DNA from 3 places in the Dyella sp. 05T440 genome. Region 1 is predicted to be linked to each of the others. Evidence: predicted binding sites of a transcription regulator. Region 1 holds the regulator's gene; each other region holds the start of a gene.
What was found. Region 1 encodes HrcA, which represses chaperone genes, less so after heat shock. Its sites were predicted from a motif close to TTNGCACTCNNNNNNNNNGAGTGCNAA; they were not measured.
Positions count from the first base shown of each region.

Region 2: groES (co-chaperone GroES) is a predicted target of HrcA. The motif match lies at 2,316-2,342, and genes of this name have one in related genera.
Region 3: rpoH (RNA polymerase sigma factor RpoH) is a predicted target of HrcA. The motif match lies at 2,115-2,141, and genes of this name have one in related genera.

Region 1 covers NZ_JBFTKN010000006.1:10,756-15,504, reverse strand. Annotated here, with positions in the region: gene AC1DE1_RS09385 (response regulator transcription factor) at 1-182, shown strand, start outside; gene recN (DNA repair protein RecN) at 487-2,157, opposite strand; gene hrcA (heat-inducible transcriptional repressor HrcA) at 2,351-3,403, shown strand; gene grpE (nucleotide exchange factor GrpE) at 3,489-4,016, shown strand; gene dnaK (molecular chaperone DnaK) at 4,177-4,749, shown strand, end outside.
Region 2 covers NZ_JBFTKN010000014.1:55,441-60,189, reverse strand. Annotated here, with positions in the region: gene AC1DE1_RS17110 (DUF5690 family protein) at 1-337, opposite strand, end outside; gene AC1DE1_RS17105 (HAD family hydrolase) at 346-1,044, opposite strand; gene cutA (divalent-cation tolerance protein CutA) at 1,176-1,493, opposite strand; gene AC1DE1_RS17095 (class II aldolase/adducin family protein) at 1,493-2,140, opposite strand; gene groES (co-chaperone GroES) at 2,415-2,708, shown strand; gene groL (chaperonin GroEL) at 2,763-4,406, shown strand; gene AC1DE1_RS17080 (VirK/YbjX family protein) at 4,568-4,749, shown strand, end outside.
Region 3 covers NZ_JBFTKN010000018.1:7,539-12,287, forward strand. Annotated here, with positions in the region: gene AC1DE1_RS18755 (sensor histidine kinase) at 1-421, opposite strand, end outside; gene AC1DE1_RS18760 (response regulator transcription factor) at 418-1,116, opposite strand; gene rpoH (RNA polymerase sigma factor RpoH) at 1,229-2,086, opposite strand; gene ung (uracil-DNA glycosylase) at 2,271-2,972, opposite strand; gene AC1DE1_RS18775 (response regulator) at 2,969-3,811, opposite strand; gene ftsX (permease-like cell division protein FtsX) at 3,951-4,749, opposite strand, start outside.

The DNA of each region.
Region 1 (4,749 bases):
GTGAAGTCTTCCTGTTGCTGGCCGCAGGTCGCGCACCCAAGCAGGTGGCCGGTGAGTTGGGCATCGGCCAGAAGACCGTCTACATCCACCGCGCCAGTTTGATGGGCAAGCTCGGCGCCGGTTCGGAATTGGATCTCTATCGCATGGCCGCCGAACGCGGGTTGTTGCCGCGCAAGAACTGATCCGCCAAACCATCGCGCTTTTGCTCGTTGTAGGAGCGCACTTGTGCGCGACCACCTACGGAGCGACAACGACGCGACGCCTTTGCTCGTTGTAGGAGCGCACTTGTGCGCGACCACCTACGGAGCGACAACGACGCGACGCTGCGGTCGCGCACAAGTGCGCTCCTACAAGGGTTTCCAGCACCTGCGCCCCATGTTGATTTTGTGGGAGCGCGCCCTGTGCGCGACAAACCTACGGAGCGCTAACGACCCGGTGCCGCAGTCGCGCACAGGGTGCGCTCCCACAGGTGTACGCGCAACCTGATTAAACCTGCGCCCGCTCCAGCATCTGCTTCGCATGCGCCCGCGTTTCGCGAGTGATCTCCACACCGCCCAGCATGCGCGCCAGCTCATCGCGGCGACCATTGGCATCGAGCTTCTCGATACGCGTACGCGTCGACTCGCCATCGCTGTCCTTGCTCACGCGCAGATGCGCGTGGCCTTGCGCAGCGACCTGCGGCAGATGGGTCACGCACAGCACCTGGCGTTGCGCGCCGAGTGCGCGCAGCTTCTGTCCCACCACTTCAGCGACGGCGCCGCCGATGCCGGTATCCACTTCGTCGAACACCATGGTGCCGACGGTGTCCTTGCCCAGTGTGGCCACTTCGATGGCGAGGCTGATGCGCGCCAGCTCGCCGCCCGAGGCCACCTTGCGCAGCGCGCGCGGCGGCTGGCCGGGGTTGGCGCTGACCAGCAGTTCGCAACGTTCGTGGCCCTGCACATCGGGATCACCTTCGTTGGTCGCTTCCAGCTCCACCACCAGGCGACCACCGCTCATGCCCAGCTCGCCCATCAGGATGCTGACTTCGCCGCCAAGGCGTTCCGCAGCCTGCTGGCGTGCCTGGCTGAGCTGGCCGGCTTGTTCGTCGTATTGCTGCTGCAGGCGCGTGCGCTGCTTGGCCAGTTTTTCCAACGCGTCGCCGGCGCCTTCCAGTTCGCTCAATTCGATGCGCAGCGTGCCGGCCTTGTCGTGCAACTCGGCCACCGTTACGCGATGGCGGCGCGACAGTTCGTGCAGACGCGTGAGATGCGTATCCACTTCCGCATAGCGGTTGGGATCGAGATCGACGTCGAGCGCATAACGGCCCAGGCCATCGGCCGCTTCGCTGAGCTGGATGGAGGCGTTGTCCAGCAGCTCCAGCAGCGGGGCCAGGCGATCGTCCAGCGCGGCGAGCTTGCTCATTTCCAGCTGGGCGCGGCCGAGCGCACGACGCAGTGCGAATTCGCTCTCGCCATCGAGCAGTTCCACCACGCCGCCGGCGCCTTCGGCCAGGCGGCCGGCATTGGCCAGGCGTTTGTGGCTGGCTTCCAGCTCGGCCAGATCGTCCGGCGGCAGCGCCCACTTTTCCAGTTCGCCCAGTTCGTGGCTGAGCAGTTCGATGCGTTGCTCGCGGTCGTCGCCGCCACTGAGCTTGCGGATGCGGTTGCCGAGCTCGCGCCATTGCTGCGCCAGCTCACGTACCTGCGCCACCAGGGCTTCATTGCCCGCATAAGCGTCGAGCAGCTCCATCTGATGGGCGCGCGAGAGCAGGGCCTGGTGCTCGTGCTGGCCGTGGATTTCCACCAGCAGCGTGGCCAGCTCGCCGAGCTGGCTGGCATTGGCCGGACGGCCGTTGATCCAGGCGCGCGAGCTGCCCTCGGCGCGGATCACGCGGCGCAGCTGGCAGCTGTCTTCGTCGTCCAGTTCCTCCCGGCTCAGCCAGGCGCGGGCTTCGGGCAGGTTCGTCAGGTCGAACTCGGCGGTGAGTTCGGCGCGGTCGCTGCCGGCACGGACCATGCCGCTGTCGGCGCGCGCGCCGGCCAGCAGCATCAGCGCGTCCACCAGCAGGGATTTGCCGGCGCCCGTCTCGCCGCTGACCACGGTAAGGCCGGGGCCGAAGGCGATCTCGGCTTCTTCGACGACGGCAAAATGACGAACGTAGAGCGAGGTGAGCATGGGTGGCGGCTTGGTGAAGTCGGGGGATTGTAAGGGGATGGGGCCGGGGAGCGGGTAGTGGGGGCGCGCACTTCGGCGTCCGGCAGATCACCGGCATCCGTTTTTGCACCCTCGCGACCGATCCCTCATCCCCGTTTCTTGCAAACTTTCCCGCAAGACCTTATTTCTTGTGTGTCTCACGAAGCGATACAGCATGCCAGCCGCCCCTCTCGATGCCCGCGCACGACGCCTCTTGCGCACATTGATCGCCCAGTACCTCGCCGATGGCGAGCCTGTCGGCTCGCGCACGCTTTCGCGTTCGTCCGGCCTGGACGTCAGCCCGGCCACCATCCGCAACATCATGGCCGACCTGGAAGAGGCGGGCCTGGTCGCCTCGCCGCATACCTCGGCCGGCCGCGTGCCGACGCCGCGCGGCCTGCGCCTGTTCGTGGACAGCCTGATCGAACTGCAGCCGCTGCCTCAGGACGAGATGGCCCGCCTGCGCCGCGAGCTGCCGCCGGGCCCCACCACCACCCGCGACCTGCTGGGCAATGTGTCGACGCTTCTTTCGGCCATGACGCAGTTCGCCGGCGTGGTCACCGTGCCGCGCCAGGCGGATTTCCCGTTGCGCCACATCGATTTCGTGGCCCTGCCGGACGCCCGCGTGCTGGTGATCCTGGTGTTCTCGGACAACCAGGTACAGAACCGCATTGTGCAGCTGGCCAAGCCGCTGGACGCGCGCGAGCTGGAGCACGCCGCCAACTACCTCAATACCCAGTTCGCCGGCCTGCGCCTGGACGATATCCGCGCCCATCTGCTGCGCGAGTTGCGCGAGACCAGCGGCGAACTCAACCGCCTGATGTCCAGCGCGGTGGAACTGGCCGCGGCCTCGTTCGCGCCCCAGACCGAAAGCGACGACGTGCTGGTCAGCGGCCAGACCAACTTGATGGGTTATTCGGAACTAGCGAACTTAGAGCGCCTGCGCGAGCTGTTCGAGGCCTTCCAGCAGAAAAACGAGCTGCTGCAGCTGATGGAAGTGTGTGCCAAGGCCCCCGGCGTGAGGCTGTTTATCGGCGAAGAATCGGGTTTTGCCGCATTGGATGGTTGCAGTGTGGTCACGGCCAGCTATGGTGCGCAGGGTCGCGTGCTGGGCGCGGTGGGGGTCATCGGACCCACCCGCATGGCCTATGAACGGGTGATTCCCGTGGTACAAGCCACGGCCGGATTGCTTAGCGACGCCTTGAATCGCGTCGCTACGACCTTATAACCCGCTCGGGAGGCGGGGTTTTACCCGCAAGTGTTTGACGGTTGGTGCGCGATGCACCGGCCACGGATAAGGCTTGGAGTGATTCATGCAAAGCAACGACCCAACGGTGTCCAACGAGACGCCAGGCCAGCAGGGTGAGACGGGCAGCGCCGAACTGGAAGCGCTGAAGTCGCGTATCGCCGAACTGGAAACCAGCAACGTGGAGCTGCGCGACACCGTGCTGCGCGAAAAGGCGGAAATCGAGAACCAGCGTCGCCGACTGCATCGCGACGTGGAGCAGGCTCGCCGCTTCGCCAACGAGAAGCTGCTCAACGAGCTGCTGCCGGTCTATGACGGCCTGGAGCGCGGTCTGCAGGTGGAAGGCGGTGATATCGCCAGCGTGCGCGAGGGCATTGCACTCACGCTCAAGTCGCTGCTGAAGATCGCCGAGAACAACGGCCTGGTGCAGGTCGATCCGCTGGGTCAGCCGCTCGATCCGGAGCGGCATCACGCGGTGAGCATGGTGGAGGCCCCGGGCGCGGCCCCCAACACGGTCGTCAACGTGCTGCAGAAGGGCTACGTGTTGAACGACAGGCTGCTGCGCCCGGCGTTGGTGGCGGTCGCCAAGGAATGACGCCCGCGCCGGCGGTCGAGGACGCCTGAATGGCGTCCCCTGTCGGCAACGGTGGCAAGGCATCCGGGGTCTTGTCGGCATTGAGATGCCACGCGGCAAACCCCATCTGACAAAACAGTTGCGGCCGAGGGGTCGCTTAAAGAATTCGGGAGTAAACAACATGGGTAAAATCATCGGTATCGACCTGGGCACGACCAACTCGTGCGTTGCCGTGATGGACGGCACCACCGCCAAGGTCATCGAGAACTCGGAAGGCGATCGCACCACGCCGTCCATCGTCGCTTTCACCAAGGACAACGAAGTCATGGTGGGCGCGCCGGCCAAGCGCCAGAGCGTGACCAACCCCAAGAACACCTTCTACGCGGTGAAGCGCCTGATCGGCCGCAAGTTCACCGACGCGGAAGTGCAGAAAGACCTGCACATCGTGCCCTACGGCATCGTGGCGCACGAAAACGGCGACGCCTGGGTCGAAACGGCTGATGGCCGCAAGATGGCTCCGCAGGAGATCTCGGCCAAGGTCCTCATGAAGATGAAGAAGACCGCCGAAGACTATCTCGGCGAGCCGGTGACCGAAGCCGTGATCACGGTGCCGGCCTACTTCAACGACAGCCAGCGCCAGGCCACCAAGGACGCCGGCCGCATTGCGGGCCTGGACGTCAAGCGCATCATCAACGAGCCGACCGCCGCCGCACTGGCCTACGGTCTGGACAAGAAGGGCGGCGACCGCAAGATC
Region 2 (4,749 bases), on a different contig from region 1:
TCCCCGGCACCGGCGGCGACAGCGCAAAACCCAGCAGCGCCAGCCACGACAGGCCGATCAACACCAGAATCGCCACGGCGCGGCGCGATGTCTGCAGCTCGGGCACGAGTCGGATGCCCCACACCTTGCTCAGTGCGTAGCCCATCACCTGGGCGATCACCAGCCAGATCTTGTAGTCGACGCCCAGCCAGCTCATGCCCTCGTAGCTGCCGGCGCTGAACGGTTTGCGGAAGGCATACATGCACGAGTAGGTGCAGAACGCCGCAAAGCCCGCGACCAGCGGCAGCATCGAGGGCGACCAGGGCGACCACGCCCGGCGCGATGGAGGCAAGCGCATGGGTTGCGTCACGCCGGGTTCGGCCGGCCGGCACGAACGAGCAAAGCGGGCAGCTCATCCAAGCTGTCGAGCACGGCATCGGGCTGATAGGCCAGCAACTCGTCGCGGTGATAAGCGCCCGTCGTCACCGCCACCACCAGGCCGCAGCCCGCCGCGCGACCTTCGCGAATATCCACTTCGGTATCGCCCATCTTGATGACGCGCGTGGCATCGCTGACGCCGCACGTCGCCATCAACGCGCGGATCATGTCGGGCGCGGGCCGACCCTGGGCAACGCGATCCGCCGAGATCGCGGCATCGATCAGGCCGCGCTGGCGCCAGCCGAAGCGTTCGATCAGGCATTCGGCGATGTCTTGCGAAAACGCCGTGTTGAGCGCGATCTTCACGCCCTGCTGCCGCAACCAGGCGAACAGCTCTTCTGCCCCGGTCATCGGGCGCACGGCGTCGTGTGTCCGGTAGCAATCGAGCATGCGCTGGACGAAATCCGCGTGCACCTGCGCCACCTGTGAGTCGTCCGCCGGCAGGTCGTGCGCCGCCAGCAAACTGCGAATGGCGGCCGGCTTGGTGTAGCCCATCAGGGCTCGCAGATCCGCCAGCGACGCGTGGCAGCCAGCCTGCGCCAGCGCGTCCTGCAGCGCCTGCGCCACCAGGTCCGGATCGTAGACCGTGGTGCCGGCCATATCGAAAACCGCCAGTTCGAACGTCATATCGCCTCCCGTGATGGAGAGGCATGCTGGCGAGCGGCGATGGCGCGCCGGTGACGCGGACATCGACAGTCGGCGCCGACTGTCTAGTCAATGCGGCGCAGTGGGAATCCCGTCACGCGCGACGCCAAACATCAGCCTGGATTGCGCACCCAGTCGAGGTAAGGCGCATGCCCCTCGGTCACCGGCACCGCGATCAGCTCGGGCAACTCATAGGGATGCAGGCTGAGCAGGCGCTCTTTGAGCGCGGCGAACTGCGCGGCCGTGGTCTTGATCAGCAGCAGTTCTTCATTGTCGGTGACCACCTTGGTCTTCCAGCGATAGGTGGACGACACCGCGGGGATGCGGTTCACGCAGGCAGCCAGGCGTTCGCCCACCAGGGCCTCGGCCAGGTGCTGCGCGCTGGCCACATCGGGACAGGTGCAATAGCAGAGCAGGACGGTTTCAGACATCACGACCTCGACATCAATCCGTAGTGGGCGAATTTCTCCAGCACCGCGGCCACCTCCTCATCGGTGAGCATGACCGGCGTGCCGACCTGCAAGGACAGGGCGTACTGGCGGGCGAGATTTTCCACCTCCACGGCGCGCCACATGGCCTGCGCCAGCGAACTGCCCAGCGCGATCATGCCGTGGTTGGCCATCAGGCAGGCCAGTCGGCCCTCCAACGCTGCCACCACGGCATCGGACAGGGCCTGGGTGCCATAGGTGTGGTAGCCGGCGCAGCGGATCGAGTCCCCACCACCCACGGCGATCATGTAGTGGGCGGGCGGAATGTCCCGGCGGCACATGGCCAGCGCCGTGGCATAGGGCGGGTGCACGTGGACGATGGCCTGGGCGTCGGGCCGGGCCAGGTAGATGTCCCGATGGAAGCGCCACTCGCTGGAAGGTCGCTGCGAGCCCGGCCACTGGCCGTCCCGATCCACCAACACGATACCCTCCACCGTGATCTCCTCATACGGCGTGCCGCTGGGCGTGATCAGAAAACCCTCGCCGCAGCGGGCACTTAGGTTCCCCGAGGTGCCTTGGCTGAGGCCGCTCACGGCCAGCCTGGCACCCTGGTTCACGAGCTCCTGGCGCAGCGTAGGCTCATCGCTCACGGGCGGGTCCTGGTGGGGGGCAGGCCGGCATGGTCGGCCGTCCGCAGGCCTCTGTCGATAGCACGATCGGTGACTTTTCGGCCCAATGCGCCTTGAAAGGCCCCCGCCGCTCCCCCATTGGAAGACTCAGCCATCGGACGGGCGCCTCTTGCAGGGGGCATTTGCGTCGTTAGAATTGGCACTCACCTCCGGGGAGTGCTAACAAGCGCCACCCAGGCGCCGCTCCGGGGTCCCGAATCTTGTTCAACCATCCAAACGAAGCTGGAGCCCACCCATGAGCAAACTGCGTCCGCTGCACGATCGCGTCATCGTCAAGCGCCTCGAAGAAGAGCGCGTCTCCGCTGGCGGTATCGTCATTCCCGACAGCGCCACCGAAAAGCCGACCCGCGGCAAGGTCATCGCTGCCGGCTCCGGCCGCATCCTGGAAGACGGCAAGGTCCGCCCGATGTCCGTGAAGGAAGGCGACACCGTGCTGTTCGGCAAGTACGCCGGCCAGGAAATCAAGATTGACGGCGAAGAGCTGGTCTTCCTCAAGGAAGACGACATCGTTGCGGTGATCGAAGGCTAAGCGCCTCTCCCGCACCTCTTCCCACCTACTCAACGCATTTGAAGGAATTACGAAATGGCAGCTAAAGAAGTCCGCTTCGGCGAAGACGTCCGCGCACGCATGCTCAAGGGTGTGAATACCCTGGCCAACGCTGTGAAGGTCACCCTGGGTCCGAAGGGCCGCAACGTGGTGATCGAGAAGAGCTTCGGCGCACCGACCGTGACCAAGGACGGCGTCTCCGTCGCCAAGGAAATCGAACTGGCCGACAAGTACGAGAACATCGGCGCGCAGATCGTCAAGGAAGCCGCTTCCAAGACCTCCGACGTCGCCGGCGACGGCACCACCACCGCCACCGTGCTGGCCCAGGCGTTCATCCAGGAAGGCCTCAAGGCCGTCGCTGCCGGCATGAACCCGATGGATCTCAAGCGCGGTATCGACCAGGCCGTCAACGCCGCGGTTGCCGAGCTGAAGAAGCTGTCCAACCCGACCGCTGACGACAAGGCGATTGCCCAGGTCGGCACGATCTCCGCCAACTCCGACGCCAACATCGGCGACATCATCGCCACCGCGATGAAGAAGGTCGGCAAGGAAGGCGTGATCACGGTCGAGGAAGGCTCGGGTCTCGAGAACGAACTCGACGTCGTCGAAGGCATGCAGTTCGATCGCGGCTACCTGTCGCCGTACTTCATCAACAACCAGCAGTCGCAGCAGGTTGAACTGGACGACCCGTTCATCCTGATCCACGACAAGAAGGTCTCCAACGTCCGCGAGCTGCTCCCGGTGCTGGAAGCCGTCGCCAAGGCCGGCAAGCCGCTGCTGATCGTGGCCGAGGAAGTGGAAGGCGAAGCCCTCGCCACCCTCGTGGTCAACACCATCCGTGGCATCGTCAAGGTTGCCGCCGTGAAGGCGCCGGGCTTCGGCGACCGTCGCAAGGCCATCCTGGAAGACATCGCCATCCTCACCAATGGCGTGGTGATCTCCGAGGAAGTGGGTCTGGCCCTCGAAAAGGCCACGATCACCGACCTGGGCCGCGCCAAGCGCGTGGTGATCACCAAGGAAAACACCACCATCATCGACGGCGCCGGCGAAGCTGAGCGCATCCAGTCGCGCATCGGCCAGATCAAGGCGCAGATCGAAGAGACCTCTTCGGACTACGACCGCGAGAAGCTGCAGGAGCGCGTGGCCAAGCTGGCTGGCGGCGTGGCCGTCATCAAGGTTGGCGCCGCCACCGAAGTGGAGATGAAGGAAAAGAAGGCCCGCGTCGAAGACGCCCTGCACGCCACGCGCGCAGCCGTTGAAGAAGGCGTGGTCCCGGGCGGCGGCGTCGCGCTGATCCGTTCGCTGAAGGCGCTGGAAGGCCTGAAGGGTCAGAACACCGACCAGGACCTGGGCATCGCCATCACCCGTCGTGCGCTGGAAGCGCCGCTGCGCGCCATCGTCTCCAACGCCGGTGACGAGCCGTCCGTCGTCCTGAACAAGGTGAAGGAAGGCAACGGCAACTTTGGTTACAACGCTGCCAACGGCGAGTTCGGCGACATGATCGCCTTCGGCATCCTGGACCCGACCAAGGTCACCCGTTCGGCCCTGCAGTTCGCCGCCTCGGTGGCCGGCTCGATCATCACGACCGAAGCGGCCGTGACCGAAGTGCCGAAGAAGGACGAAGGCCATTCGCACGGAGCGCCGGGCGGTATGGGCGGCATGGGCGGCATGGACTTCTAAGTCCTCGCCTCCAGGCATCGCAACAGAAGGAAAACCCCGCCTCGTGCGGGGTTTTTCTTTTTGGCGGAAAGAAAATTCAAAAAAATGGCGCTGACCATTTCCGTTTTGACTCGCCTGGCCGTCTTAGTCCTTGTCACAGTCACCATGCGGGTCGGCGAGCCTTGAACGAACGGAATCTTCAGCCAGGAGAGGAGCCCCTGGACGCCGATCTGGTGTTCGCCGCTAGCGGCTGCGCTTACGCGGCGCAACGCTCCCTGGAGCGCGAACTCTGGTGGGCGGGCTTGCCCGACCCGCAGGTGACTGGACCCAAGGAGAGTGCGGCCAAGGAAGGCCACCCTGGGCT
Region 3 (4,749 bases), on a different contig from region 1:
TGTCGCCATTGGGCAGCGTCGAAGCCAGGCCACGTGCGCGCACACGCTCCGCATCGCGGTCGGAACGCGGCAAGCCATGCTTGAGCAGATGCACCTGTCCGTCGCGCAGCAGCGAGGTCGGCAGGTGGTCGATATTGCCCGCCACCGGCTGGTGATCCTTGTCGAACAACCCCACCGACATGATGCCGTGCGGGTCGATCGCGGCAGCCGCATCCACCGTGGTGGCGAGGCGGGCGGGATCGGTCGAGGCGATGTAATGCATGCGCTGCTGCAGCATCTGGTCGATGACGCTGTTGAGATAGCGCGTGGTTTCCCACTGGATCGCACCGACCAGCACCGCGCCCCATACGACGAACAAGGCGCCGTAGATGAGGATCAACCTCGAGGTGGTCGAATGCCAGCTGTTGGGACGTGCTTTCATGACACCACCGGGGCAGTTTCATTGGCGGCCGCGAGCATATAGCCGGTGCCGCGCACAGTGTGGATCAACGCCGGTTGGCCGGCGCCGTCGATCTTGCGCCGCAAACGCGCGATATGCACGTCGATCACATTGGTGCCGGGATCGAAATGGAAACCCCACACCGTCTCGAAAATCATCGTGCGGGTCAGCACCTGCCCGGAATTGCGCATCAGGAATTCGAGCAGGCGATATTCGGTGGGTAGCAGGGTCAGCGGCTGGCCACCGCGATACGCCACGTGGCTGACCAGATCCAGCTCCAGGTCGGCCACGCGCAGGCGCTGCACTGACTGCGGCTGGCGACGGCGCAGCAGCACTTCCGCGCGCGCCGACATTTCATCCGGCGCGAAGGGCTTGGTGAGGTAGTCGTCGCCGCCCGCGCGCAAGCCGCGCACGCGCTCGTCGACATCGCTCAAGGCGCTGATCATCAGCACCGGCGCATCGCTGCCGGCACGGCGCAATTCGGCCACCACGTCGATGCCATCCATGCCGGGCAGCATACGGTCCAGCGTGATCAGGTCGTAGCCGCCTTGTAGCGCATGCGCCAGGCCATCGCGGCCGTTGGCCACCCATTCCGCGAACATGCCGTGCGCGCTCAACTCCGCGACGATTTCTCGCGCGGTGGTTTCGTCGTCTTCGATGACCAGCACTCGGGGCATGACGGCACTACAAACGGGGATCCGGTGGTGAGAACGCGGGGACAGCCGTGTCCTCGCAAAGGCAAACGGCCCCTGGAGGGGCCGCTTGTCATCTTACGCCGACAGAGAAGAATCAGGCCGCGAACAGGCCGCGCATCTTCTTCATGGCGTTGGCCTCGACCTGGCGGATGCGTTCGGCGGAAACGCCGTACTCGTCCGCAAGATCCTGCAGCGTGGCCTTGTCTTCGTTCAACCAGCGGCGCTGGATGATGTCGCGCGAGCGCTCGTCCAGGTTCTTCAACGCCGCCGACAAGGTGTCGAGCTGGTTGTCGGCCTGGTCGGCATCGGCCACGTTGTCGTACGGGTCGGCGCCATCGTCGATCAGGAACGCTTCCGGTGCCGGCTTGGCATCGTCCTCGGCATCCGCCGGGGCTTCGAAGCCAATGTCACGGCCCGACAGACGCGATTCCATCTCGCGCACCGTCGCTTCGGGCACGCCCAGATCCTTGGCCACCGTGCGGACTTCTTCGGCGTTCATCCAGCCCAGGCGCTTCTTGCTCTTGCGCAGGTTGAAGAACAGCTTGCGCTGCGCCTTGGTCGTGGCGACCTTGACGATGCGCCAGTTGCGCAGGATGAACTCGTGCATTTCGGCACGGATCCAGTGCACGGCGAAGCTCACCAGGCGCACGCCCTGATCCGGGTCGAATCGCTTCACAGCCTTCATCAGGCCGATATTGCCTTCCTGGATCAGGTCGGCGATCTGCAGACCATAGCCGCTGTAGCCACGCGCCACGTGCACCACGAAGCGCAGGTGGGACATGACCAGTTTGCGGGCGGATTCAAGGTCTTCCTGTTCGTTGTAGCGGCGCGACAGCGCCTGCTCCTCGTCCTGGCTGAGCACCGGAATCCGATGGACCGCCGAGATATAAGCATCCAGGCTGCCGACGACACTCGGCACCGGCAGGTTGGCGGTCACCAAAGCTTGAGACATGGACGGAACCTCCTGTGAGGGAATCAGCTTAGCACTCGGGTATTACGAGTGCTAAAGGCCCCGAAAGGTTCCGGGACCTTTGATGTACTCAATAGTACAGGAATTTGAGGCACCTGTCCAGCAGGCACCCCGGGGAGGCTCCACTATGCGTATCGGGCGGTTCAGCAGCCGTGAAATGCCTGTTTCAGGCTAGTTCGGCCCGCATCGGCAAAGACCAGTCGATGGGCGGCTCGCCGCGGCTTTCCAGGTACTGGTTCGCCGCCGAGAAGTGCCCGCAGCCGATGAAACCGCGATGCGCTGATAAAGGAGATGGGTGCACGGAGCGCAAAATGCAATGGCGGCTGCCGTCGATCAGCTGGCCCTTTTTCTGGGCGTACGAACCCCACAGCATGAAGACCAGCCCTTCCCGCTCGCGGTTCAGCGCGTCGATCGCCGCATCGGTAAAGCCTTCCCAGCCCTTGCCCTGATGCGAGCCGGCGGTGGCCTGCTGGACGGTGAGCGTGGCATTGAGCAGCAGCACGCCGCGGTCGGCCCAAGGGGTGAGGCAGCCGTGGTCAGGCGCCCGGAAACCCAGGTCGCGCTGGATCTCCTTGAAGATGTTCAGCAGCGACGGCGGCGTGGCCACGCCCGGCCGTACCGAGAAACACAGGCCATGCGCCTGGTTCGGACCGTGGTACGGATCCTGGCCCAGGATCACCACGCGCGTGGCATCAAATGGTGTGTGGTCGAAGGCGGCGAAAATCTCCGGACCCGGCGGATAAATCACCTTGCCGGCCTGCTTTTCGCTGCGCAGGAAGTCGGACAGCGCGCGCATGTCCGGGCGCGCCAGATACTCGCCGATGCGGTCCTTCCAGGACGGCTCCAGCCTTACCGGATGTTCCGTCACGCCGCCTCGCCCCGCTCGCGCAGGTGCTGGGATACACGCAACTGGAACAGCAGCTTGGTCATCAGCAGTTTTTCCTCGATCGGCTTCTCGACCAGATCGTTGGCGCCGGCGCGCAGCAGCGCAGCCTGGTTGGCCGGATTCTCGTCGCCCGTCATCACCAGCACGGGCAGCCTGCCCTTGCTGTACTGATATTCGCGGCGAATACGCTCGAGCAGGTCGCCGCCGGTGAGCTCGCCCTTGAGGCTGACGTCGGTGAGCACGATGTCCGCGCCGACCTTGTCCTGTTCCTTGGCTTTGTCCAGCAACACCAGGGCGTCCTCGACGCTGACCACGTGATAGACGGTCAGGCCGTGCTTTTCGAGGATGCGGCGGGTCGCCAGCGCGACCACGCGGCTGTCTTCCACGTAGAGCACTTCGCCTTCGGCCGAATCGACGGGCTTCACGTAGCCACGGATGAATTCCGCCAGCGCCTGGAACCCCAGCGACTTGTCGAAATAATCGGTGACGTGCTCGCCCAGCGTGCGACTGTGCAGGCGACCGTCGACATCGCCCGAGACGACCACGATGGGCACATAAGCCTGGGCGGCGGATTCGCGCACATGGCGGGCGAGTTCCAGCCCGTCCATGTCGGGCAGGCGCAACGCGATGGTGATGAAGTCGAACGCACCGGCCTCCAACAGTTCTTTGGATTCGGCGCCACTGCCGGCACCCACCACGTCGCTGTCGGGCAGTTCGCTCTTGAGCACGCGGGAGATCAGCTGGCGCACGACTTTAGAGCCATCCACCACCAGCACCCTAGGCGCTGTTCCCACCACTCGACTGCTGAAACTTCCGCTCATCCCCAATCACCCACGTAGTGTCCAGCTGTACCCGCCGACGTCATGCCGGTGCTTCCCCGGTCACCCCGAGCGGGCATGCTGCACCATCCCCACCAAGCTTGCATGACAACATTGCTCCGGGCGTGAGCCGGCGCACGCTTCATGCCGCCTTGCGCAATTGCCAGGCGCTGACCAGGCGGGCGCCCAGCCAGCCGAGCACGGCCGCAGCCACCGGGACGGCAGCCAGCAACCATATCGGCAGCACATCGACCTGCAGCTTGCCGGCATACACCTGACCCAGGCGCTGCACCGGCTCGGCCAGCGCCAGCTCGACCAGCACGGCGAAGCCCACCGCCAGCACGCCGGCGAACAGCCCGTACCAGATGCCCGCATACAAATACGGACGACGCACGAAGGCGCGGCTCGCCCCCACCAGCATCAACACGCCGATTTCCTCGTGCCGGCTGGCGATATCCACGCGCACGGTATTACCCACCACCAGCAGCACGGCCACGGCCAGCAGTCCGGCAAGAATCATCACGATGCGTTCGCCGACGCCGAGCAGCGCTTCGAGACGCTGCCGCCACGTGCCGCCGTCCTGCACCTGATCCACGCCCGACATGCCGCGCATGTCGGCGACGAGGCGATCCACGCTGTCGGCACTCGCGCCCGCCTTGGGCTGCACTTCCAGCACGAACGGCAGCGGGTTGATGTCCAGCGTATGCAGCGCGCCGGAGAAGCCCTGCATCTTGGCCAGCTCGTCCATGCCCTGGTCGGGCGACTTCAGCTTCACGCCGGCGACTTCGCTGCGCTCGCGCAGCTTCTTGGCCATCATGTCGGCGGAGGAGACGCTCTGCCCCGGCTGCAGGAATACGCTGATGGTCTGGTTCTGGCCCAGCGCATCGCCCATCTTCTGCAGGTTACCCAGCAACAAATAGAAGGTGAGCGGCAGCGCCAGC